Regions from separate parts of the Calothrix sp. FACHB-168 genome, predicted to be linked through region 1. Evidence: riboswitches for the same ligand, from Rfam matches in the RefSeq annotation. Region 1 holds a riboswitch; the other holds the start of a gene.
What was found. A riboswitch is a leader RNA that binds a small molecule or an ion and turns the genes downstream of it on or off. The one in region 1 is predicted to bind cobalamin.
Positions count from the first base shown of each region.

Region 1 (11,963 bases):
AAGTCTCTGCTTAAATCGGTAATGTGCCCAAGATAGCATGTTTCTTGCCGTCTTGTTTGTGATTTTTCTTTGGGCTTTATACACCATGTCTGACGATTCAAAATGAGGAATGATAATCTGAGAATAATTAGATGTTAAAAAGCAAGCTACTTTTTTATGACATTCATCTACTAGATTTTTAATTTTTATTCTAGTTTGCTGTGCTACTTTTCTCAAATTAAATCTTTTTCGCTTATTGTCTTTTCCTTTTGCTTGAGCAATTTGCGATTGCAAACTATCTAAACGCCTACAAAGATTGACAATTCGTGAAATAGCTCCTTTGCCTAATTCAAAAACTTTATTGCCATCAAATCCAGTTAAAAATGTTCTTACACCAGGATCTAAAGCAATCGCTTGATTGTTTGCATTGCTACATTTAGCATCTTCAATCGTGTAAGTTATAAACCATCTACCTCTATCTAAGACTATGTTAAAGTCGCTAGGAATGACATCAGGAATAATTTCACTTGCATTAATTTTTAAGTCAATAATTTTGATTCCCTCATCAGTTTTATGTGTTGGATATGTAGTCCCTTTTTTCCAATTATCTGATTGTAATTTAAAAGACAATACCGGATGACGACAACTTCTAAATTTAGGAGTTAGCTTATTTTCTTTTTTTGTCTTTTTAAATGCAGCATGAGCATCAATAATGGCTGCACCACGAAGATTAAAAGGTGTTGAATTTACCCATTCAGGAATCTTCAACATAATGATTTTTCTTAAGTCATAGGCACTTGGTAGTTTTAATCCATCTTTGTAGCAATCGCGCATGTAAGCCATTGCTTTGTTGTAACAATACCTGCTTGAAGCTATCCATCTACGCCAAACTGTTTTTAATTTAGCTTCTGGGTAAAGTCTTATCTTCTTTGATTTGAGATTTGTATTTTCTGAGTCCGTACAGCCTGCAACTGAAGACATGAACGATTGCAAGTATGTCTTCCACCATTTCTCTTTCTGGACTAAGTTCTGTGTTGTTGCAAACCACGAGTTCTGTATCGTTGAGTTCACAAATCCATTTAATAAGGTCAAATCCGAATCTTGCAAGTCTGTCTTTGTGTCCAACCACAAGTTGTTGGACATCTCCTGACATAATTCGTTCCAAAATGCCTTTAAATTGTTTTCTTTTGTAGTTGAGTCCTGATCCGATTTCTTTGATAACTTCGTTTTTAACACCATGTTAGGACACTTTTATAGAAAATTCTAGAAATTACAAGGTATTTATGTTTTTATTATTCACAGTAGATGCCAATATAAATAAAACTCAGCACATAACTCAAAAATACCGGAATCAACGGACGCAGCGCGGCTAAATCAGCACCATGCGGTACCTTGAGTTCTAGCACCATAATTGTGATGATAATCGCCAACACGCCATCACTGAACGCTTCTAATCTCCCCTTCCCCATCGGTTACGCGCTCCTGTTGTGCTTAATTTTAAGTCTGTTGTCTGTACTTTAACTACATAGAATCCCAAAATAATTCTAATATTCGTTGTTGCACTCTTTCTCTAACTAATCCTGATTCACCAGATAATCCATCAGATAACATCTCATATATTAATGGTACGCCCAATTCTAACTCTTCTAAAACTGTGCGCTGGCTAAATACATCTTGGGGTTTACCTTCTAACATCAGTTGTCCTTTATCCATGACAAACACCCAATCTGCCCACCGATAAACTAAATCTAAATCATGAGTAGCCATGATTAAAGTAGTTCCGTCTCGCTGAATTTTTTTGAGAGTTGCTATCAAATTACGAGTATGTTTAACATCTAAATAGGCAGTAGGCTCATCTAATACTAACAGTTCGGGTTTTAGTACCATGACATCTGCTATAGAAACTCGCTTCTTTTGTCCTAAACTCAGATGATGTACTGGTCTTTCGGCTAAATTAGTAAGTTCAAATTCAATTAATGCTTGCTCTACTCGCTGTTGAATTTCCGATACTGGCAACCCCAAATTACACAAACCGTAAGATATATCTTCTTCCACAGTAGAAGCAACTAGTTGTTGTTCTGGATCTTGAAAGATCAATCCCACTTTTTGTCTTAATTTTTGCAGATAATTTCGATTATAATTTAATGGCTCACCACGCCAACGGACAATCCCCGAATTAGGTTTATATAAACCATTAGCTAATAAGAATAATGTGGTTTTTCCACAACCATTCTGACCAATTAAGGCACATCTTTTACCTAAGGGAATTTTTAAGCTTACACCATTCAAAGCTGATTGTTGTGCCCCAGAATAAGTGTAATATACCTGCTCAAATTCGAGTAAATATTCCTGCATTTCGCCAAAAATCTAATCCTATTAATAATAAACAACCAAAAATAGCTTCGATAATATACCGTAGTTGAGGACGATAGCGATGGGGATGCCAAACTCGAAATTCACTCACAAAACCCCGTGCTTCCAATCCGAGAGAAAACTGACTGTATCGTTGTAAGGTTCGCTGTAGTAGTTGTCCGATGAGTATTGCTAAACTTTTCATCCCGATAGCCAGATTGCCATAGCCACCACGAGAATTTTGTGCTATCCACAATTCATTGGCTGTGTTCAATAGAATAAAAATAAACCGATACATGAGTAATAATAAATCGGTTAAAAGCACTGGAAATTTTAAGTATCGGAGAGTTCGTAATATTTCGATGAAAGGGACAGTTAGCATGAGAAAATATAAGCAAGAAACAGAAGCTAATGCTCTAGTGAAAATTCCCCATGCTTGAATCGTGCCACTATGACTGATATAAATATAGAAGTTTCCGATAGTTAGTCCATACCAAGCATCTAATTTGACGCTTTGCAAATTAGAAAGCGCCACTCCATTTACTATGAGGGCTGGTAAACTTGTCAAACAAAAAACTATGGTGAACATGAATAACCGAAAATAAACACCAGCCGGAATTTTGGCATAAATCACTATCCAAATACTCAGCCAAATTACTATTAAAATTTGTACTAATGAATGGCTGGCGAGGGAAATAGCCAGGGTAGTAAATGCAAAAATCAGTTTATGTTCTGGTGGCAGGCTGCGCAGTCGGTTAGTATAAGCTAAAGTATCTATTTGCAGGCTCATTCTTCAGGCTTTTGTTGTTGGGAACGTCCTTTATATAAACCAATTGCATAACCAACAACTCCAGCACCCAAAGCTGCTTGTGAGGCAAATAATAGACTTTCTATTTCTTTACTAGCGGGTTCAAACAATGATTGAAACCAGGGTTTATATTCAGGTTGGATTTCACTAATTACTTTTTCAGCTTCACCATCAGCACCACTAAATTCACCACCACGGACAAAGATTAAGGGTGCAATTGCTAAGGCTAATACAGCTACTACCAACAGCCAATTACTTAACCCTTTTTTAGACTGATTCATTGCCATTTCCCCGTTTGATTAATTGTAATAGTTCCAATTCTTGAGGATTATAAGATTGCAGCCAGTTCCACACCAATACTGTTAGCAATCCTTCACTAATTGCTAAGGGAACTTGCGTGATGGCAAAAATGCCGGCGAACTTGGTAAATGAAGCGATGAAGCCGCCAACCGGTGCAGGAAAAGCTAGGGCAAGTTGGATAGAAGTGATAATGTAGGTGAGTAAATCTGCGATCGCAGCTGCTAAAAATAGAGCGATTTTATCTTTAGCACCAAACTTAATTGTTAAATTATATATCCAGTAAGCGGCAAATGGCCCGGCGATCGCCATCGAAAAAGCATTTGCACCCAATGTTGTCAAGCCGCCATGTGCCAGTAACAAAGCTTGAAACAACAATACTAAGCTACCCAAAACCGACATAGCAAGGGGGCCAAACAGCACCGCACCTAACCCCGTACCCGTAGGATGAGAACAGCTACCCGTGACGGAAGGAATTTTTAAAGCCGACAGCACAAAAGCAAAAGCACCAGCCAAGGCTAGTAATAGTTTTAATTGCGGGTTAGCTTGGGTAATGCGAGTCAAACTACGCAATCCAAAGATAAAAAACGGTAATGCCACAACCCACCAAAAAACTGCCCACTGCACTGGTAAAAAACCTTCCATAATGTGCATGGCGTATGCGGGTTTGGGTAAACCAACTACCAGATAAAAACTGATAACTACCATCAGGGTTAGACTAACTAACGCCTGTTTTCTGTTCATAATCTGTACCTCGCAGATCTATGTAAACGAATTGATTCTAACCGGCGGGCATCCTGACTCACCTATTTCGGGTTCACAGTTGCGGGACAGCGCCGGATTTTCACCGGACTTTCCCCCTTGCGTCCGATGGCTGACACCCATCAGAACCGATTAGAGTAACTATATCACCGTTGTCAAAAAAACCTGATTATTGATGAGAGTTTTTTGACATGAGAGAAATTCAACAATAAATCTTTACTTGCAAATCCCAATAGGTAAGCTTCGGGAAATGCTCAATGCTTTACTAAACTTTACTCACCCACTCTAATGACGGCTTACGCTGGGATTTTACACAATCTTGTAAATAAAGATTGATGAGACTTTGATAGGAAATACCAGTTTCTTCAGCTAGAGCTTTGAAATAATCAACCACATCTTCTTCAAGCCGAATTGTTACCTGCTTTTTCAGCTTTTTAATGTATGGATTCTTAACAGACTGAGAGAAATCGTACTCTTGTTTCATAAGGAAAAGGGAAATGCTCATAACAAACGCGATCGCACTCTAGATAAATTACACTCAAGGGAAGACCGATTTATTTGCCAGTCCTGTTATGTCTTCTTCTACAGACTCTTTACCACCTGCTTTAGCTAAGATTGTTCAGCGCTTTCAACGTGCTACCGATCCGAAGCGGCGCTACGAACAATTGATTTGGTACGCGCAAAAACTCCCAGAATTCCCGGAAGCTGACAAGACACCCGAAAATAAAGTCCCTGGTTGCGTATCTCAGGTTTATGTCACCGCCAGCTTGGATGATGGAAAGGTGAAATTTCAAGGCGATTCGGATTCGCAGTTAACTAAGGGATTGGTAGCGCTGTTAATTGAAGGTTTAAATGGTTCGTCGCCTACAGAAATTGTCCAACTCGCACCAGATTTTATCCAAGCTACTGGTTTAAATGTTAGTCTGACACCTTCCCGCGCTAACGGTTTTTATAACATTTTTAAAACTATGCAGAAAAAAGCGTTGGAATGTAAATTAGAACAGTAGTAGTGAGTGCCGAGTAAAAACTCATGTCTACCAATTTATTATCAACTGAGAGCGCTGTTGGCTTTGGTGGAGTAGTTAAAGAATTTGTCTGGAATTGGGAAAATAAACCATTAAAGGTAGTATACGAAACCCTTGGTCATGGTTCTCCCTTATTACTACTCCCTGCTTTTAGTAGCGTGTCCACCCGTGAAGAAATGGGCGAATTGGCGAGGTTACTAGCGCCACATTTTCAAGTCGTCGCTGTAGATTGGCCTGGTTTTGGCGAATCTTCGCGACTGAGTTTAGATTACCGTCCTGAGATATATCAGCAATTTTTAGCAGATTTTGTTAACTCTGTGTTTAATACAGCAATTAACGTCATAGCAGCCGGTCATGCGGCTAGTTACGTTTTGCAATTAGCTGTTAAACAACCTGCTAGTTTTCACAAAATTGTCTTAACGGCTCCCACATGGCGGGGGCCTTTACCTACAATGGGCGCAAGTTCGCAAATTGCGGGTATAGTGAGAGGATTAGTGCGATCGCCTATTGTGGGTCAAATTCTCTACAAACTCAATACCCTACCATCTTTCTTAAATTGGATGTACCGTCGCCATGTGTTTGTAGATGCGGCTAGGTTAACACCCAGTTTTATGGACAAGAAATGGCAAACTACCCAAAAACCAGGAGCGCGATTTGCTTCTGCGGCTTTTGTCACTGGTAATATTGATGCGGTACACGAACAATCTGATTTTCTGGCATTAGTGAAATCCCTATCTGTACCACTAATGATTGTCATTGCAGAATCGAGTCCGCCAAAATCCAAAGCCGAAATGGAAGCGATCGCGGCTTTACCTGGAGTGCGCAGCGTTGTTCTTCCTGGTTCCTTGGGACTTCATGAAGAATACCCCGCAGAAGTTCTCGAAGCTGTCTCACCTTTTTTAATCTAATTTAAGAGTCAACAGTCAAGAGTCAACAGTCAAGAGTCCAAGATATAGTTAGTTGAGCATTGACCATTAACCATTAACCATTAACCATTGACCATTGACTATTGACTATTGACTATTGACCATTGACAGCTAAACTCAACTATTCTGTAACAGTAGCTTTTGCTGCTAATTGTAGTCTGGGATCTGGCATAAATGTATATCTGAGATACAAGCCACCCCAAACAAACAAGGCTATAAGCAACGCACCAATACCTATCGGACTAGGAAGCCAGAATAGTACTTCTATATGGTTTAATTCCCCGGTTTTTAGCTTCCAGACGAGTTGATTGTTGATTTTTTCTGGCTCAATGGCGTTTTCCGCGATCGCTAAATTTTTCGCTCCGAAGGGAGTTGTTAAGCTAAAATCCAAATCGAGAATTGAACCCGTATTTGATAAAACATTACCATTGCTGGCGATTAACGAGAGCGATCGCAAATCCAAATCATAAATTAAGCGATTCCTGACTAATAGTAAAAAGTTGTTTTCTTCTATGAGCAAGTTAGATTCAATTTTTGGTAATTCTGAATTTGCTTCATTTTCTCCAGGTTCAGCCTTTTGATTAACGTGGGAATTAAAAAAATTGTTGAACTTTTCTTGTAATTCCTGCCCATTATTAAAGGGAATTGAGACAATTATTTCTTCTTGAGAAATCCTACTGCTTTTTCCTTCTAATTTCCGCGCCCGACGTTCTATGCTATCCAACCATTCATATACATAGTCGCCGCTAAAACTAGTCAGTCTTTCCCCTAGTTTAATGTGCTGCACAAATTCGCCATGATTGGAGTGGTCAAAATTTACGCCTACGTCATACTTTACGCAACCAGTTAACAGCAAAGATGTTAATAAGACAAACCATAAAATCGGTTTAGGAATTTTGCCGTTCCGACTGTTGCGTTGCTTAGGAAAATTACGGTTATTCGACTTGTAAGTAGCAGTTTTTGTAAATAATTCTTGCTTTTGCCATACAAAACTTAACGGTCTAATTAACCTTGCCAAAATCTTTCTTAAATACAACCAATTCATGACTATAAATCTCCGAAAAGCGCGAATATTTAACCAATCTTTACTTGTAACCTTTGCTAGGGTTGATGTAAAGAAAGTTTTTCTTAAAAACTCAACCAAACCAAGTAAGAAAGGATGAATCCGATCACAATTAACCCTAACCAGATAAAGCGATTATCCTGTGTATTGACCTGACTGAGATCGACAAATTCCGGTTCTGGAGATTTTTTATTAGTATTAGAAGTTGAGCGAGGTTTGAGCGTGACACGAGTTTGGGTGTCATTATCTGGTAATTTACCCAAGTCAGGAATTTCCGTCATCCATTCACTCGGTCTTTTCAGCTTTGGTGCTTTTAAGATGTAAAGTAAATGCCGAGCTTGTTTGTTAATTTCTAAGTAGGGATGACGCTTGAGTTTTTCACAAAGTGCGATCGCATCTTCACCTCTCCCAGCCGCTTCATAAGCTGTTACTAACCAAATATCTACTTCACCCCCAAGCTTAGTATTACGAGACACAAGGGCGCTAGCTTTCTCTAGATTCTCTACAGCTTCTCGATATTGCCCGTTTTCAAAAGCAACTCTTCCAACTTGGTAGTGAGATTTAGCAATTTCTAAACTTTCAGTATTCACGTTCTACACACAAATCATTACTGCCTTAATTTATTGTGCCAATGCGAGCAGTTTTTGGGAAATTGGGTATGGGGCATCCCTTCGGCTTCGCTCAGGGCGAGTGGGCATTGGGCATTGGGCATGGGTATAAAAAACTCTACCCATGAGGGGATAAAATTTTTGAGTGTGGGGAATATAAAAGATTTTACGGGGCGACTATTCCTATCTAGCTACAAGAGGATGAAGTTTCCCGTCAGTTTCAAGAATTATGTCAAAAATGCTGGTAGAGGAATTTTTTCCAGTAAGTGTAGTAAAAAGTGTAATTAAAAATTCTTGTTTATCAAATTTTTGAGGTATAAAAATATGCATAATAGCAAGAATTGGCAAAAGACTTGGTTAGGCGCAGGTGCAACGCTAGCATTGTTGGGCGCTGCAATTGCCCCAGCTTCTGCCCAATCGGTGATTATTATTTATGGCGATACACAACCAGGGGTAAGTTCGTATGATTACGGTAACTCGATAGTAACTCCTATACCTATAAATCGGGTATATAAGCACCCTGGTAACAGAGGTAATTATTATCGCCGTCGCGGTGACGATAACTATCGTAGAACTACCATTTATTCCTATCCTCCCTACCCGCAAACTATTATCAATCCTAGTGTCACCTATCCGAATATGGTGCATCCGATGTTTCGTAACCAGCCGTTGAGAAATCCTGTATTCGATCAGCGTCCTGATTATCAACCAAATTATCGGCAATTTAGAGGGCGATCGCGCTCCATTTTGTTATACCCGCGTTAAATTTGTCAAATCTGGTTTTTCCTCTGCGCCTCTGCGTTCTCTGCGGTTAAAAAGGAATTAATTGAACCACAGAGACGCAGCGAAAAGTCTGAGCGGAGGTTTCCTCTGATCAGAACTTTTCAAGACAGAGAACACAGAGATAAGAGATTAAAAAAACTTAGACACACTCTGCTAATCTTAACTATCTTGGCGTCCTTGGCGTCTTGGCGGTTCAATACAATTAAATTTTATATCTATTACCAACACTACTGACTATTAACCATCGTCACAATGGTAGATAAGGGTACTTCTGCAAAATACGCTCGTTGAAATTGTTCCTCACGCACAGCTGCTAAAAATTTAGCAATCGCCGCATCAGCCTGTGTAGGTGGGGTTCCCCCATTCGCCGTATTTTTCACCTCTTGACTAATGTGTAAATAACGGTCTTGGCGCTGTACTGTAAACCCTAAATATCTTAAAGCCTTAAGTCCCAATAATAAAGTTTGGTCGCCAATACCAAGTTTTCCTAAAAGTTGCACGCGGGTAACTAGTTGATTAGTGCGATTGAGATATTTAGCAATTCCCACTAGAGTCAGCCAAATTTCGTTAGGTGATTGTTGATTGGGTTTATTCCATGCGATCGCTAATTGTTGATTATTATAAAGACATCGCTTCCACCAAGCGCGTAAATCATCCCAGCTTGTCGGACATTCTGCCACAACTACGGTTGGTTGCTGATTACTTAATTCTGATTTTTCTTGATTGCGCCAGTCTAATATTAAATCTGAGTTGTGAGTGGTAAATACAGAATCAACACTCGGACGCACAGCAATTAACCGAATTTCATAGCGTTTCTTAAAAGTGTTATAGTCCAACTCGGCTATACAATCACACCTACCTATGGGTAATTCGTCTTTGTAATGTCCCCACCAAATCCCCGGAAAAGCGTTTCTGGTGGAATCATCCCGGATATCAAACTCGGTTTTAATATATTGTACTTTTTTCCCTTGCGCATCCTGTTGATTGCGATGCCAAGCATTTTCAAACCAGCAATTTTTAATCAACAATTTAGGAACAGGGTTACCCATTCCGCAAGGTTCTAATATTTTCAATTCTAAAAATAAATCTTTGCCTAAATCTGCAACGGTGACGGTGATATCTGCTTGAATTGTCGCCGTGAGAGTTTTACCTCCTAATGATTGGCGTAACCTTTGGTTAATCGCTTGGGAAAATAACGGAATATTTTCCACTACCATACTCAACCCAGCCGCAAAGGGATGTCCGCCAAACCGATGTAATAAATGTGCTTGGTCTTTTACTAGTTGGTATAAATCAACAGAATTGATGGAACGGGCGGAACCACGGGCGAGAGGCTGGGGGATAGTTGCTGTTTCATCTTCTGGGGGGACTTCTGTACTTAATAAAATTGTGGGTTTGCCTGTTTCCTGAGCTACTTGTCCGGCGACTAAACCCAGTACGCCGACAGGCCATTGGGCATCTGCTAAAACGATCGCACTTGTGGTAGATAAATCTAATTGACTCAGCTTTTGTGCTACTTGATTTTGTACGTCTTTCTGTAAAGACTTACGGCGGGCGTTGGCTAATTCTGTGTCTTCTGCGAGTTCGCTACATCGTTTGATATCGCGGCTTGTGAGTAATTCCACGCAAAATCTCGCATCGCCTTGTATCCGACTCACAGCGTTAATGCGCGGCCCCAAACCAAAGGAAATATCTGTAGGGCGATCGCCACTTTTCTGACACAATTCTAATAATCTCCCCACACCTGGGCGTCGTCTCGCTGTGGGCGGTTGTTTAAAATCTTCTTGTAAACGTTGAATTCCTAACTGAGCTAAATAGCGACAATCACCGCTTAACTGTACTAAATCAGCAATTAACCCTACCGCTACTAAATCTAATAAATCTTCTAAAGGCTGTTGTGGGACATCAGGCAAACTTTGATAAAATGCTTCTACCAGCTTGTAAGCTACCGCCACCCCAGAAAGATTATATAGACGATGTTCCTGAGGTAAATTGCGGGGGTTAATAATTGCAATAACTGGCGGGCGTTCTGCTGGTAAAGTGTGATGATCGGTAACGATGACATCAATACCTAATTTTCGGGCATAAATAATTTCATCAATATTTGTACTGCCTGTATCGCAGGTGACAATTAAAGTACAACCTTGTTGTTCTAAATTATCAATACCCGCATTATTGAGTCCGTGGGATTCCTTGAGGCGATTGGGAATGTAGTAACTTAACTGGGAATTTTGCGCGAAAAATTGCCCTAACCCATCCCAAAGCACAGAAGTAGAGGTAATTCCATCAGCATCAAAATCACCCCAAATAGCCACTTTTTCACCAGCATTCCGGGCTAATTTCAACCGAGAAACAGCTAAATGCATTTCTTCCCCAAATTCAAAGGGGCTAGCTGGTTGATAAGCTTTATAGTTAACAAACCCTTCTAATTGCGATTTATCTTTTATACCCCGTTGCCATAATAATTGTGCTGCATACAATCCACTTGATGCCGGAGTATACTTTTTCACAGCTTGGATAAACCACTCTGGCGGTTGTTCAGTTGCGGCTAAAGTCCACTGCATGATTTAAATTCAAAATTCAAAATTCAAAATTCAAAATTCAAAATTAATATATTTCCCATGCCCAATGCCCCATGCCCTATTCATCATTAATAATTAAATCTATCTGCGGTTCATTAACTAGGGGATTGAGGACTACTTCATTAGAAAATCCTTCAGGTTTACGGCTACGAATAGCAGCAGGACGCGATCGCCTGTAACCTGCTCTTTCAGCTTTTTGATGTTCATAATCTATCAGTCTGCCATAATGTGGGTGCTTACTGAGATTCATCGACAAGAAAATATGTTGACGGATATTACCAAAGCCTTTGCGGTTAAAAAACTTAACTGCTGGCGTGTTAGTCGGATCTGTATCTACCAACATAAACCGCGCGCCATCTTCAATCATTCGGGCGACAACTTTATCAACTAACTTATCTGCAACTCCCTTACGTTGAAACTGGGGATTCACTCCTAACCAGAGAATATATCCATAAGTCCAAGAAGCTTTGGTAATAATAGTTCCTAAAATAAATCCAGCTAATTCACCATCAATTTCTGCCACCAAGCAATATTCGGGATCTGTATTGTAAAGTCCAATAACTTCCCATTCATCCCAAGTTCTATATAAATAAGGATATAACTCGCTGGTAAATAATTGTTCACCTAAATGGTAAACATCAGCGATATCATCAATTCCTAAATCACGCACATAAACGGCGTCTTGATCGTCAATGTTGGTCATAATAGTCATTTGTCATTTGTCATTTGTCAGAGACGCGATGAATCGCGTCTGTACAATTGTCTTTCTTGCCCCCTG
Region 1 is NZ_CAWPNJ010000041.1:131,167-143,129, forward strand. Features, by position in the region: gene AACW45_RS23775 (RNA-guided endonuclease InsQ/TnpB family protein) at 1-960, opposite strand, end outside; gene AACW45_RS23780 (IS607 family transposase) at 881-1,198, opposite strand; gene AACW45_RS23785 (TMEM175 family protein) at 1,272-1,448, opposite strand; gene AACW45_RS23790 (energy-coupling factor ABC transporter ATP-binding protein) at 1,501-2,334, opposite strand; gene cbiQ (cobalt ECF transporter T component CbiQ) at 2,309-3,121, opposite strand; gene AACW45_RS23800 (energy-coupling factor ABC transporter substrate-binding protein) at 3,118-3,420, opposite strand; gene AACW45_RS23805 (energy-coupling factor ABC transporter permease) at 3,407-4,180, opposite strand; cobalamin riboswitch at 4,207-4,346, opposite strand; gene AACW45_RS23810 (DUF6364 family protein) at 4,464-4,682, opposite strand; gene AACW45_RS23815 (SufE family protein) at 4,771-5,205, shown strand; gene AACW45_RS23820 (alpha/beta fold hydrolase) at 5,229-6,131, shown strand; gene AACW45_RS23825 (DUF3153 domain-containing protein) at 6,271-7,194, opposite strand; gene AACW45_RS23830 (tetratricopeptide repeat protein) at 7,278-7,802, opposite strand; gene AACW45_RS23835 (hypothetical protein) at 8,145-8,585, shown strand; gene recJ (single-stranded-DNA-specific exonuclease RecJ) at 8,831-11,167, opposite strand; gene AACW45_RS23845 (GNAT family N-acetyltransferase) at 11,244-11,888, opposite strand.

Region 2 (11,963 bases), on a different contig from region 1:
TTTGCTCTGGATATTCTTTGAGCAAAGTTTGCAACAGCTTAATTCCCGTATCAATTTCTGCTGTTTCCCCTGGCTGATAAGGAATCGATAAATCCATCATAATCAACGCAAAGGGCTGATGAGATTTCAATTGTGAAAGCGTCTCAATTCCCGTCTGCGCTTTCATAATCTTAGCTTCGGGATACTCTCTTTTTAATACATCCAGTGTACCCGTCAAAATTAATTGATGGTCATCAACAACAAGAATACCCAGCTGTGTATTCACTGGTAACTGTCCATAAATTTCAGATTCTCTCACATTTACAAATAGCATATTTTGGGCATAGGTTTCTATAATTGACGTAAAATCCGTGAGTTACAGCCTATTTCAGCAAATTATCTGTACCTCAGCAACGCCGCATTTTGCTGTATCTGCATATTTTAATCAAAGAGCGATATTTAACCTATGCACAAAAGTGCAAACCTGTACCGCAAACGATATCAAGGATAGCGAATTGCAAGTTGGTGATACCAATTCAAAATTCAAAATTCAAAATTCAAAATTAAGAATCCGGACAGGATAAGGGTTTAGGCTTGTGTATCTGTCGCATTGTCTTTTTAAATTGGTATGAGGTACAGATAATCGTTGATTGTAGGGGCATTGGCACTGCCATGCCCCGAAGCGCGTACCTCATTTACCTGAAATATGCTGTATATAAGTAAAGGCACAACCATCATCTTGGTTGCGCCCACAACATCTTCAGTAATTCACGCTTTTGTCATCTGCAATCTTTAGCCAGCATTAAGCCGTCACGAAAATATCTGCATTAGTTAAAGACAACCCAGTATTGAGGGTAGCAAATTGAATTTTAGCGATCGCTCCTGTACCATCTCGATCGAAGAACAAACCACCATTATTGCGATCGTAGATAAATCTGTGACTGCTTGTCGTCGCTGCAGAACCGATCGCAAATTGACTAGCCGCGATCGCCGCACCAGCAACTAACCCGCCACCAAACCCAGCCGCCGACACAATTATCGTATCATCAACTACGCTAAAATCAGTAATTCTATCAAGACCTGGGCTAGAAGAATTGAAAGTAAAGCGATCGCCACCCGTGCCACCTGTCAGAGTATCGTTACCCGCAGCACCCACGAGAATATCATTACCAGCACCACCAGTGAGTGTATTATTAGCACTGTTACCTGTAATATTGTTATTCAGATTGTTACCCGTGCCGTTAATTGCTGCGCTACCCGTCAAAACCAGGTTTTCTAGCTCTGCTGGCCCTAAATTAAAACTATAAGCAGATTCAACTGTATCTACACCTTCACCAACATATTCATAAATGGTGATGTAATCATCGCTACTAAAAATATAGCGATCGTTGCCAGTACCACCATAAAGCGTGTTAGTGCCACTACCACCATTGAGGGTATCATTCCCCGCGCCACCATAAATAGTATCGTTGCCTACCCCACCATTGAGGTTATTATTGCTACTGTTACCAGTAATAAGATTATTCAGACTGTTCCCTGTGCCATTGATAGCTGCTGTACCGATGAGAGTTAAATCTTCTACATTAGCAGCCAAGGTATAAGTAACAGATGACTGTACTAAATCTCTACCCTCATTAGGGTTTTCTATCACCACATCTCCAGAGCTATTCACTAGATAAGAATCGTTACCTCTACCACCCTTGAGAGTATCATTACCCGCGCCCCCATCAAGAATATCATCACCCCTACCAGAAGATATAACATTAGCAGCATTATTACCGATAATCCAGTCATTACCATCTCCAGTAAAGGCATTTTCGATAATAGTCCCGGAACTAATAATTAAATTAGTCCCATTAAGAGAACTTGTAGAACCTGGACTGAGATTTAAATAAGTATTAGCAGTAATCGCAGCCGCATTAATTGTATCAATGCCAGAACTATCAGTCAGTGTAGTTGCGCCATAGATGCCATACTCATTATTGTAGATATATGTATCATTGACTGTATCTGCATCCCCATATAAATGTAATTTCCAACTATTAAGAATGCCACTATCTGTAGGCCCTAAATCCTTAATTCTCAGTGTCCAGTTACCAGCACTACTTTCTCCCCAATGTTGCGTACTGGAGAGCTTAAATACAATATTATCTCCTTCATCCTCTTGATTTCCTGGTCGATAAACCAAAACACTCTCAGTTCCACTAGGAGAAATCAGAGAAACAACCAAATCTCCGCGATAAGGATGAGTGACATTGAGTTCTACTTCTACAAAATCAATTTCTAAACCGCCACTGACAGTAAATGTACTGCTAATTCCCGTATTATTATTATCAGGAATTACCCAGCCTAAATTACTCGAACTATAAGAAAGATTCTGCTCATTATTAAATCGACTTTGTTTTTGCCAAGTTTCTGCCAAACGCACAGCAGCATGAGCATCTACCAAGCCAAATCCATAATTGTGGCTAACATGTAAACCCCCACCATTCCAATTTTTAGCGCCGTTGTATTGCCAAATGTATGGGTAACCCCCGTAATTATTAGGATCGTTTTGACGAGCAGAATAGGCAAGAATTTCTTGTATATCTCGATAACCTAAATTGCGATTGGCTTCTAGCATCAGTGCAACTACCCCAGAAACTTGAGGCGCAGCAGCAGAAGTTCCATTAAAGCCGTAGTTATAGTCTCCAAAAGCATCGCCTTCATATCCTTGGCGATCTGTAGTCACAATACTGCCAGGAACCCCACTGCCAAAGGCAGAAACTAAAATAGAAGCACCCGGAGTGCTATATGAAGATGCCAAGCCATCAGAATCAAGTGCAGCTACAGTAATGACGTAGCGGGAGTTAGACAAGTTAGAGTCATTAGTATTTAAACCATTTTGTCTACTATTTCCCCCAGCAAAAACGATCGCAGTTCCTAAGCCATTACGCCCAAACTGCGCCGCATCTTGAATAGCTTGAGCTACTTGGGAATATCCAGGATTGAGAAAATTAAATCCAAAGGTTGAGTCGTTACCCCAACTATTATTAGCGACATCAACATAGCGTAAGCGCTGCAACGCGCGAATCATACTATTATCATTGCTGTAATTAAACCGGAAAGAAGCTAAATTCGAGCCATAGGCTACACCCACACCACCAATACCATTACCAGCCACCGCACCAATAATACCTGCAACAGAAGTAGCATGATAGCTTTCACCAGGTAGGGGGTAAGGATTACCACCATTGCTAACACCATCATAGTCAATAGAAGTATTGTAATTTGCCGCTAAATCAGGATGATTGTATTCTACACCACCCCCCTCAAACACACCGACAACAACACCGCGTCCTGTATAGTCATCCCACACATCAACTACATTGAGATCCATACCAGGAGTACCGCCGGATTGACCATAGTTATATAGATACCATTGATATGGAAATAAAGGATCGCTAGGAAAAGTAGTCATAAATTTGTCTCTGTCATTGGGGAAATATTTCTATGTCGAGAAATAGCCTGAAGCTCTGCAAATACTTATTTGTTTGACAAGGAAAATCTTCGACAATTAACAGAATAAAAAAAATAGATAAATTAGTCCTTCAGCTTTTCTGCAAACATAGATACAACTTTTAGTACCGATACCCGCAATATCCTGTATCTAAATGTGCAGAAAACTGTATTGTCATTAGTAATGCAATACCCTGTCAGGTATCGCATCAACAATTGATAAGTAAGTCGGTGGAAAAAAACCAAACTATATTACGAAACGTAAATAGGCTAGAAACCCTTACCAATGACAAATGACAAATGACAAATGACAGCCCTCGCCAGTTATGTTTAATTGCACCGCCCTACTTACCAATTTGAAACAAGAATGCGACAGATGGTAGGGGTATAGCACTGCCATGCCCTCTAAAATACTGGAACTAGAAGTTGGTTACAGCAGTTTTCATGCATTTGAACCACAGAGGTATAGCTTTTGTCGGTTTTGATGCACTTGCATGTTGTGGTATGATTTAACCATCAGCAAATCGGTTCTGATGGGGAACAGCCATCAGAGGTAACGGGGAAAGCCCGGTGTGAATCCGGCACTGTCCCGCAGCTGTAATGAAGTTCATACTTCAAAGTCAGAATGCCCGCCGAAACGATCGCCAACTCCCATCTGCGAGGTACAGATGAATAACGCTATTAATATATTCTTCATTACACAGTATCGCTGTCTCATAGTTGCAGACCTACGCTACGCAATGCAAATTTCTATGAGATTGTAGACTTTTCCCTACAGATATCAATACTCACACAAGGTTATAGATACAAGTCTCAAAACCCATTTGTATCATAACTTTCGTGTTCGCATATTTAGGGAATCAGTTCAAGTCATTAACAGTCAACTGTCAACAGTCAACTGTCAACTGTCAACAATAGCAATGGAATATTTTTTACCTGACAGTCCCTAACATTATTCCCAGCAATCACCAGCGTTGCGCCGATACCTTCCCCCAGCCTGGAGAATCTGCATTCTTCACTTCAATCAAGAAGACTTAAAAATTAATGAACAACAAACAACATACTTTATTTGTCTGCACCACCTGCGCTAGTGTGTGGCAAGATGGCAAACGAATTGGTGAAAGTGGCGGACAGCAGCTATTACAACAACTGCAACAACTTGCACAAAACTGGGAATTGCAAAATCAATTCTCCATTCAAGGCGTTGAATGTATGAGTGCTTGTAGTCATGCTTGTGCGATCGCCTTCCAAGCAGAAGCGAAACTCACCTATCTTTTTGGCAACTTAGTAGTTGATGATAGTGCCTCTGCCATCCTCCAATGTGCCACTCTATACTACACTAAACCAGATGGTTTACTACCTTGGTCAGAACGTCCAGAAGCTTTAAAAAGAGGCATCTTAGCCAAAATACCACCCCTCAGTAAATGGGCAAAATTCCATCGTAATTGTTGTTAATCCAACACCAGTATTAGGGGCGCGTTCACCCCGCCTCTACCTTAATCCTCAAAACTCTCAGCACTAAAGTGCTTACTACAAACTGAGAGCTTGCAAATTGCACTACAAGCGTGATAATAATAATCATTATCATTTTCCTCCTGGCTGAGGGTTTGTATAAAAAACCTCAAATCTTTAGTGACAACAAAATTTTTTAGTTATACAGGTGGCTGAAATTACCAATGCGTAATCAACTTATTGCCAGATGGGGAACTCAACTTATCGTCTCTAGCGTGACTATCGCCGTGGGGATGCTGTGGGAAAATTCCCGCATCATCGCTACAGAAATTGCACAAGCAGAAGAAAAAGAACCAGATATTGAACTCACAGTTATTGACAAACTCCTCAATGAACCTGTGTTTTCCCCTTTTCGTCGGGAAGGGACAGTCAAAGATTCCACTCGTCCGGTGTATGTTATTACCGGCGAAGAAATGGAAGCGCAAGGTGCAAGAACTGTCAGAGAAGCACTGCGATTTCTTCCTGGTATTTTAGGTGACGGTACAGTTGGGACAGAAGTAAACGCTTTAAGTGGTCAATTTATTCGCGGTTCTAATACTGGTCAAGTATTAATATTATTGGATGGCAGACCAATTAATAATTTAGGTGGTGGTGGTTTCGATTTGTCAGAATTTACCACTAATAATATTGAAAGAGTTGAAGTATTACCCGGAGGTGGTTCAACACTTTATGGTTCAGACGCAATAGGTGGGGTAATTAATATTGTTACCCGTCGTCCTACAGAGCAAATTACTACCGAAACCAAAGTTAATCTTGGTTCCTATGGACTCAACCAACAAAGCATACAAAATAGTGGTAAGTCTGGTGATATTTCTTGGGTAGTTGGTTACAACCGGACTCAAGCACAAAATAATTATCGCTTTCGTATTCCTGAAGCTAACTTTGAGGGAACAAGAACGAATAATGACGCAATCTTTAATAACTTTAATGTCAAATTAGAGGCAAATTTAGGTAAACGCAATACTTTAACTCTCTCCACCCTATATTTAGGGAAAGAACAGGGAGTACCGGGAGGTGTACCGATTCCTTTCCCGCAATTTGGACAGGGATTTTTTAACTCTCTCACCGAGAATAATCGGAAATACACAGACCAAGTTCTCACTGATTTAACCTGGAACTCCAAATTAGGTAGCGGCGATGATTCACTTTTAACAGCGAGAGTTTACGCTGATTTTCTCAACACTCGTTTTGATAATCGCAGTGGCGCAATTACATCCCAAAACCGCTTTGATACGAAACAGAATTCCTATGGTATTCAAGTTACACATAATTGGAATGTTGCGAAGAATCAGACCTTAGTTTATGGCTTTGATTATCGGAATACAAATGTACGCAACACCACATTTAATTATGGAACAAATATTACCAGAGAAAATTATGATGATGCTATAGGTCAAGGGGCAATTTTTGGGAGATATGAAATTAACTTTTCTCCTAGTTTTAGTATGAATTTGGGAGTGCGGCAAGATTTTAGTAGTTTGGTCAATGGTTCGTTTACATCACCGTCTATAGGAGCAAAATTTGCAGTTTCAGATACAACTACACTCAGAGCTAACTATATCAGAAACTTCCGTGCGCCGACCATAGCTAATTTATTCAATAATAATCCGACTAATATTGGTAATCCTGATCTTAAACCAGAAAAAGGCGATAGTTTTGATGTAGGAATTGACCAAAAATTAGGTAATATTGGCTTGTTGAGGTTGACATTTTTTAGTAACCGTGTTTCTGATACAATTGCCTTTACAAGACTCACGCCCCCTGTAAATGGAAATACAGGGACTTGGGAAAATATCGGGTTAGTACAAACTACGGGAATTGAAGCTTCGTTAAATTTACAATTGGCTAGAAATGTCTATGCTTTTGTTAATTATACGGCGAATGATCCGCGTATTTTAGCAAGTGCTAATCCGGTGGAGGTTGATAAGGAATTAAGGTTTGCAGGTGCGGATAAATTAAATTTAGGTGTGTCTTATGAAAATCCTCAAGGTTGGTATTTGGGGGTGTTGATGAACTCTTTAAATGGGTATCCAACTAATAATATTAATACGGAGTTTCTTTCGGGGTATACTACTTTTGATTTAAAGATGCGTGTACCTATTAGTGATAGTTTAATTTTAACTGGGAGTTTGGATAATCTGTTGGATCAGCGTTATCAGTTGTTTCCTGGTTATCCTGATGGGGGGAGGGTTTTTCAGGTTGGTTTGAGTTCTCGGTTTTAAAAAGAATTAGCTCACGCAAAGGCGCAAAGGCGCAAAGGAGAATTAAGAATGGCTGAGTTTAATTGTTGGGTGACACCAGTTAATGAGGTTGTGCGGGAAGATTTAGCTACGGGGGGGTTTGTTGAGTATGAATATTTTGATTGTGGAAGTGATGTTTTAGCATCGTTAGTCTATACTTTGTTTGAACAAAATTGGCAGCAGGTGGGGATTGCTCATATTGTTCAAGGTAGTGTTTTGGAGTTGGAATTTAATGCACCACCAAAGCTTTGTATTCTCTATGATGGATATTTGACAGTGGCTGCGGAGGGTTGGCATTTACATTTATGTATTGATACTAATTTTGGCGGCCCTTTGTGTAAAACTCCTGTGGAAGTGAGGAAGCAACGTTTAGTTTCTCGTGCGGCTTTTTATCGGCGGTTTAATACAGAAGGAAATCCCAGGAGTTGGGGGATTCAGTTTTGGAATGGTGCGAATGAACAATTGATGACGATTTTATTACCTAATCCTTTGGTAGATGGAGAAAATTTATTACCGGAGGGTAAACCAAATCTAGATAAGTTAGCTCTTTATCAAGATTTGCGAGATATTTATGTATTAGGTAAAAAACCCATACCCTTTACTAAAAATCCTCTCAAACATTCCTATATTTCCGTTTGTACCTCTACACGCTGTCTTCCTTCCCGCAAATGGCAACCTACATTTGATGCTTTAAAATCAGCAGTAGAAAATGCAGGTTTAGACATCGAAGTCAGAACATCTGGCTGTTTAGAAGTCTGTCAACTCGGCCCAGTTGTTTTTTATTCCAATGATAGAACTTGGTACACTCGCGTTAACCCGAATGTTGCCGAAAATATAGTCAACGAACACTTCATTAAAGGTAACAAAATCACCGAAAACCTCTACCCACCCCAAACCCTCTAAATCTCTGCGTCTCTGTCTTGAAAAGTTCAGATCGGAGGAAACCTCCGCTCCGACTTTTCGCTGCGTCTCTGCGTGAGATAAAAATGATAAAACTCCCCCACCAAAAACCAATCATCTTCCTCTGTCAATTATTCCTCATAGCCACCCTCATCATCGCCTGTAATCACACCACAATTCACACATCAACTAACACTTGCACCCCCAACTATAACCCCAATCAAGATTACTTTCCCAATAAAATTAAAATCACCCACGCCAGAGGTTTGGCGGTAGAGTATCACAAACATTACAAAGTAGTCACCATCAAAAACCCTTGGCAAAATGCCAAAACTCAGTTTCAATATGTTTTAGTCCAATGCGGAACTCCCACACCCCAAGGATTTAAGCAAGCACAGGTAATTACAGTTCCTATTAACTTCATAGTCTCTCTATCAACTACACATTTACCCCACTTAGCGAAATTAGGTGTAGTTGATAAATTAATTGGAGTGAGTAATATTAACCAAATCAATACATCTGAAGTAGTTGAGAAAATTAAAGCCGGCAAGATTACCCAAGTCGGCAATAATTCCAATGTAGATATCGAAAAATTATTAGCATTAAATCCAGACTTAGTAACAACCTTTGGTACAGGTAATTCCCAAACTGATAGTTATAGCAAACTCACAGAAGCGGGTTTGAAGGTGGGGATAAATGCTGAGTATATGGAAGATACGCCACTGGGGAGAAGTGAATGGTTAAAATTTACGGCTTTGTTTTTTAATCAAGAAGCCAAAGCCGAAAAGATATTTAATGAAATTGCGAGTAGATATACACAAATAGCCGCAAAAGCTCAATCTGTGAAAAACCGTCCGAGTGTATTTGTTGGTTTTAACTTTAAAGGTACTTGGTTTATGCCGTCTGGTAATAGTTATGTTGCTAAATATCTGGCTGATGCTGGAGGAAATTATCTTTGGAGTGATGATAAATCTAATGGTAGTTTACCACTTTCTTTTGAAGTGGTTTTAGAACGTGCTGCTAATGCTGATTATTGGTTGAATTTTAGCCAAGCTTGGCGAAGTGTCAAGGATTTAATCGCAGAAGATAACCGCTATGCTGATTTTCAAGCTGTGAAAACGGGCAATCTTTATAATAACAATGGGCGTTTAAATGCGAATGGTGGTAATGATTACTGGGAAGGGGGAATTAGTAACCCTGATATTGTGCTTGCAGATTTAATTAAAATCCTGCATCCAGAAATATTACCGAATCATCAATTGTTTTATTATCGTAAATTTAGCAAATAATGTTACTTAAATATCTGCCGTCTAACTTATTAATACTCTTTAAATCTACTTCTATTAGAACTTTATTATTTTTACTGTTAATTATCGGTTTGATTGTGGCATTTTTACTAGATTTAGCTTTAGGTTCTGTCTCTATTCCGATTCAGGAAGTTATCAATATTTTACTAGGACAAGAACCCGAAAAAGCGACTTGGGCGAATATTATTCTCAAATTTAGACTTCCGAAAGCTTTGACTGCAACTTTAGCGGGTGCGGCTTTGGGTGTGAGTGGTTTGCAAATGCAAACTCTGTTTAAAAATCCCTTGGCGGGGCCTTTTGTGTTAGGAATTAGTTCTGGTGCAAGTTTGGGTGTGGCTTTGGTGGTATTAACTGCAAGTGTGGCGACACCAACTTTATTAAATGATTTGGGAATTATTACTGATTTTGGGTTGGTGATAGCTGCTAGTCTTGGTGCGGCTTCGGTTTTGGGTTTAATGTTAGTGGTGGCGCGTCGAGTACAAGAGACGATGACGCTGCTAATTTTGGGTTTATTGTTTGGTTACGCTACGAGTGCAATTGTGAGTATTTTATTGCAATTTAGCTCTAAAGAACGGATTCAAAGTTATATTATGTGGACTTTTGGTAGCTTCGCTGGAGTGACTTGGAAACAGTTAATTGTGTTGATTCCGGTGATAGTTTTAAGTTTATTGGTGGCGGTGTTGCAATCGAAATCTTTGAATGCGCTGTTATTGGGGGAAGCTTACGCGCGGAGTTTAGGTTTGACGGTGAAGAAAGCTAGGTTTTCTATTATTAGTAGTGCTTCTATTTTAGCTGGTGGAATTACGGCTTTTTGCGGGCCGATCGCATTTTTGGGTGTGGCTATTCCTCATTTGTGTCGCAGTCTATTTATGAGTTCCGATCATCGAATTTTAATCCCTGGGGTGATGATTATGGGGGGAATATTGGCTTTGGTGGCTGATTTATTTTCCCAAATGGCGGTGAGTCAGATGGTTTTACCGTTGAATGCAATTACGGCTTTGATTGGAACTCCTGTTGTCACTTGGGTAATTCTGCGGCGTAATTCCCAAAAATCCTTTCCATCATGAATAATGCGATTTTAACTACTCATCATCTAAATATCGGTTATCAAACATCCCGCAAAAATCTGCGGTGTGTGGCGAGGGATATTTCTGTTTGTCTGGAAGCTGGGGAATTGGTGTGTTTATTGGGGCCGAATGGTGCGGGTAAGTCTACCTTACTGCGATCGCTTGCGGGAATGCAACCACCTCTAGGGGGTGAGGTGCGGCTTTTGGGTGATGATATCTATAAGTTAGCACCGCAGGATTTAGCCAAGCGGTTGAGTTTGGTGCTGACGGAAAGGGTAGATGTGGGTATGTTATCGGCTTATACTCTGGTGAGTTTGGGACGACATCCTTATACTGACTGGTGGGGAAAATTAACGCCTGAAGATGAAGCAATTATACATTGGGCGATCAAATCTGTAGGTGCGTTACATTTAGCTGGGCGTCAAGTTAGCGAACTAAGTGATGGTGAACGTCAAAAAATTATGATTGCGCGTGCTTTGGCGCAGTCGCCGATGGTAATGTTATTGGATGAACCGACGGCATTTTTAGATTTACCACGCCGGGTGGAAATTATGCAATTGCTACGTCAGTTAGCACGAGAAAATCAGCAAGCAATTTTACTTTCTACCCATGATTTAGATTTAGCTTTGCGGCTGGCTGATCAAATTTGGTTATTAACATCTGAGGGAATTTTACAGGTTGGCGCACCAGAGGATTTGGTGTTAAATGGCGTATTTGCTGATACTTTTCGCAGTGAAGGTGTGGAGTTTGATATATTTTCTGGAGAGTTTCATTTACATACACCCCACAAAGGAAATATTAATTTCATCGGTGAGGGTATCGCTTCGCTGTGGACAATACGTGCTTTAAAACGTGCAGGATTTGAAGTTGTTCAAAATAACCATGACTTACCAATTTCCCTAGAAGTAATATCAAATTCACAACAATTGTCCTGGAAAATTACCAACAGCCAGAGCGTAACCATTTATAATTCATTATACGAATTGATTAAAATTTTAAATTTATATTGAGGACAGCAAATTAGCGATCGCCTGCATATAGCAATCCTATTTGATCTGGGTACAAAACAGACAAGGGAGTGACTACGAATTAATACGCAGCACATCAAACTTAAGTAAATACAACAATGTGCGGGTTAATTGCTCAACTGGAACATCGCGATGGGAATTGAGGATGGTGTCAATTGAGACTGTGCCATTTTGGGCGATCGCATTTAAGATTGCATCTATAGTTGAATTGGTGTTTCTTCTGTCTGCACCAAAATTAGTAATCCAATTTTGCCGAATTTGTTGTAAATTTTCTGGTGTCCCCATCGCCCCCAATCCTAATATTAAATCTGGGTTGGCTGTGTTACTGGTGTAATGAGCAAATAATCTAAAGGGATCGTCGCATAAAGGTATGGGTGGGCTACTTGGTTGTAATGGTACAGACATTGGTGCAGTGGCGCGAATTTCTGCTAA
Region 2 is NZ_CAWPNJ010000002.1:37,784-49,746, forward strand. Features, by position in the region: gene AACW45_RS03140 (response regulator transcription factor) at 1-313, opposite strand, end outside; gene AACW45_RS03145 (S8 family serine peptidase) at 782-3,439, opposite strand; cobalamin riboswitch at 3,986-4,128, shown strand; gene AACW45_RS03150 (DUF1636 family protein) at 4,522-4,932, shown strand; gene AACW45_RS03155 (TonB-dependent receptor plug domain-containing protein) at 5,154-7,211, shown strand; gene AACW45_RS03160 ((2Fe-2S) ferredoxin domain-containing protein) at 7,260-8,132, shown strand; gene AACW45_RS03165 (ABC transporter substrate-binding protein) at 8,216-9,418, shown strand; gene AACW45_RS03170 (iron ABC transporter permease) at 9,418-10,503, shown strand; gene AACW45_RS03175 (ABC transporter ATP-binding protein) at 10,500-11,513, shown strand; gene AACW45_RS03180 (glycosyltransferase family 4 protein) at 11,586-11,963, opposite strand, start outside.
Region 2: linked by a shared signal. The riboswitch ahead of AACW45_RS03150 (DUF1636 family protein) and the one ahead of AACW45_RS23805 (energy-coupling factor ABC transporter permease) in region 1 are both predicted to bind cobalamin.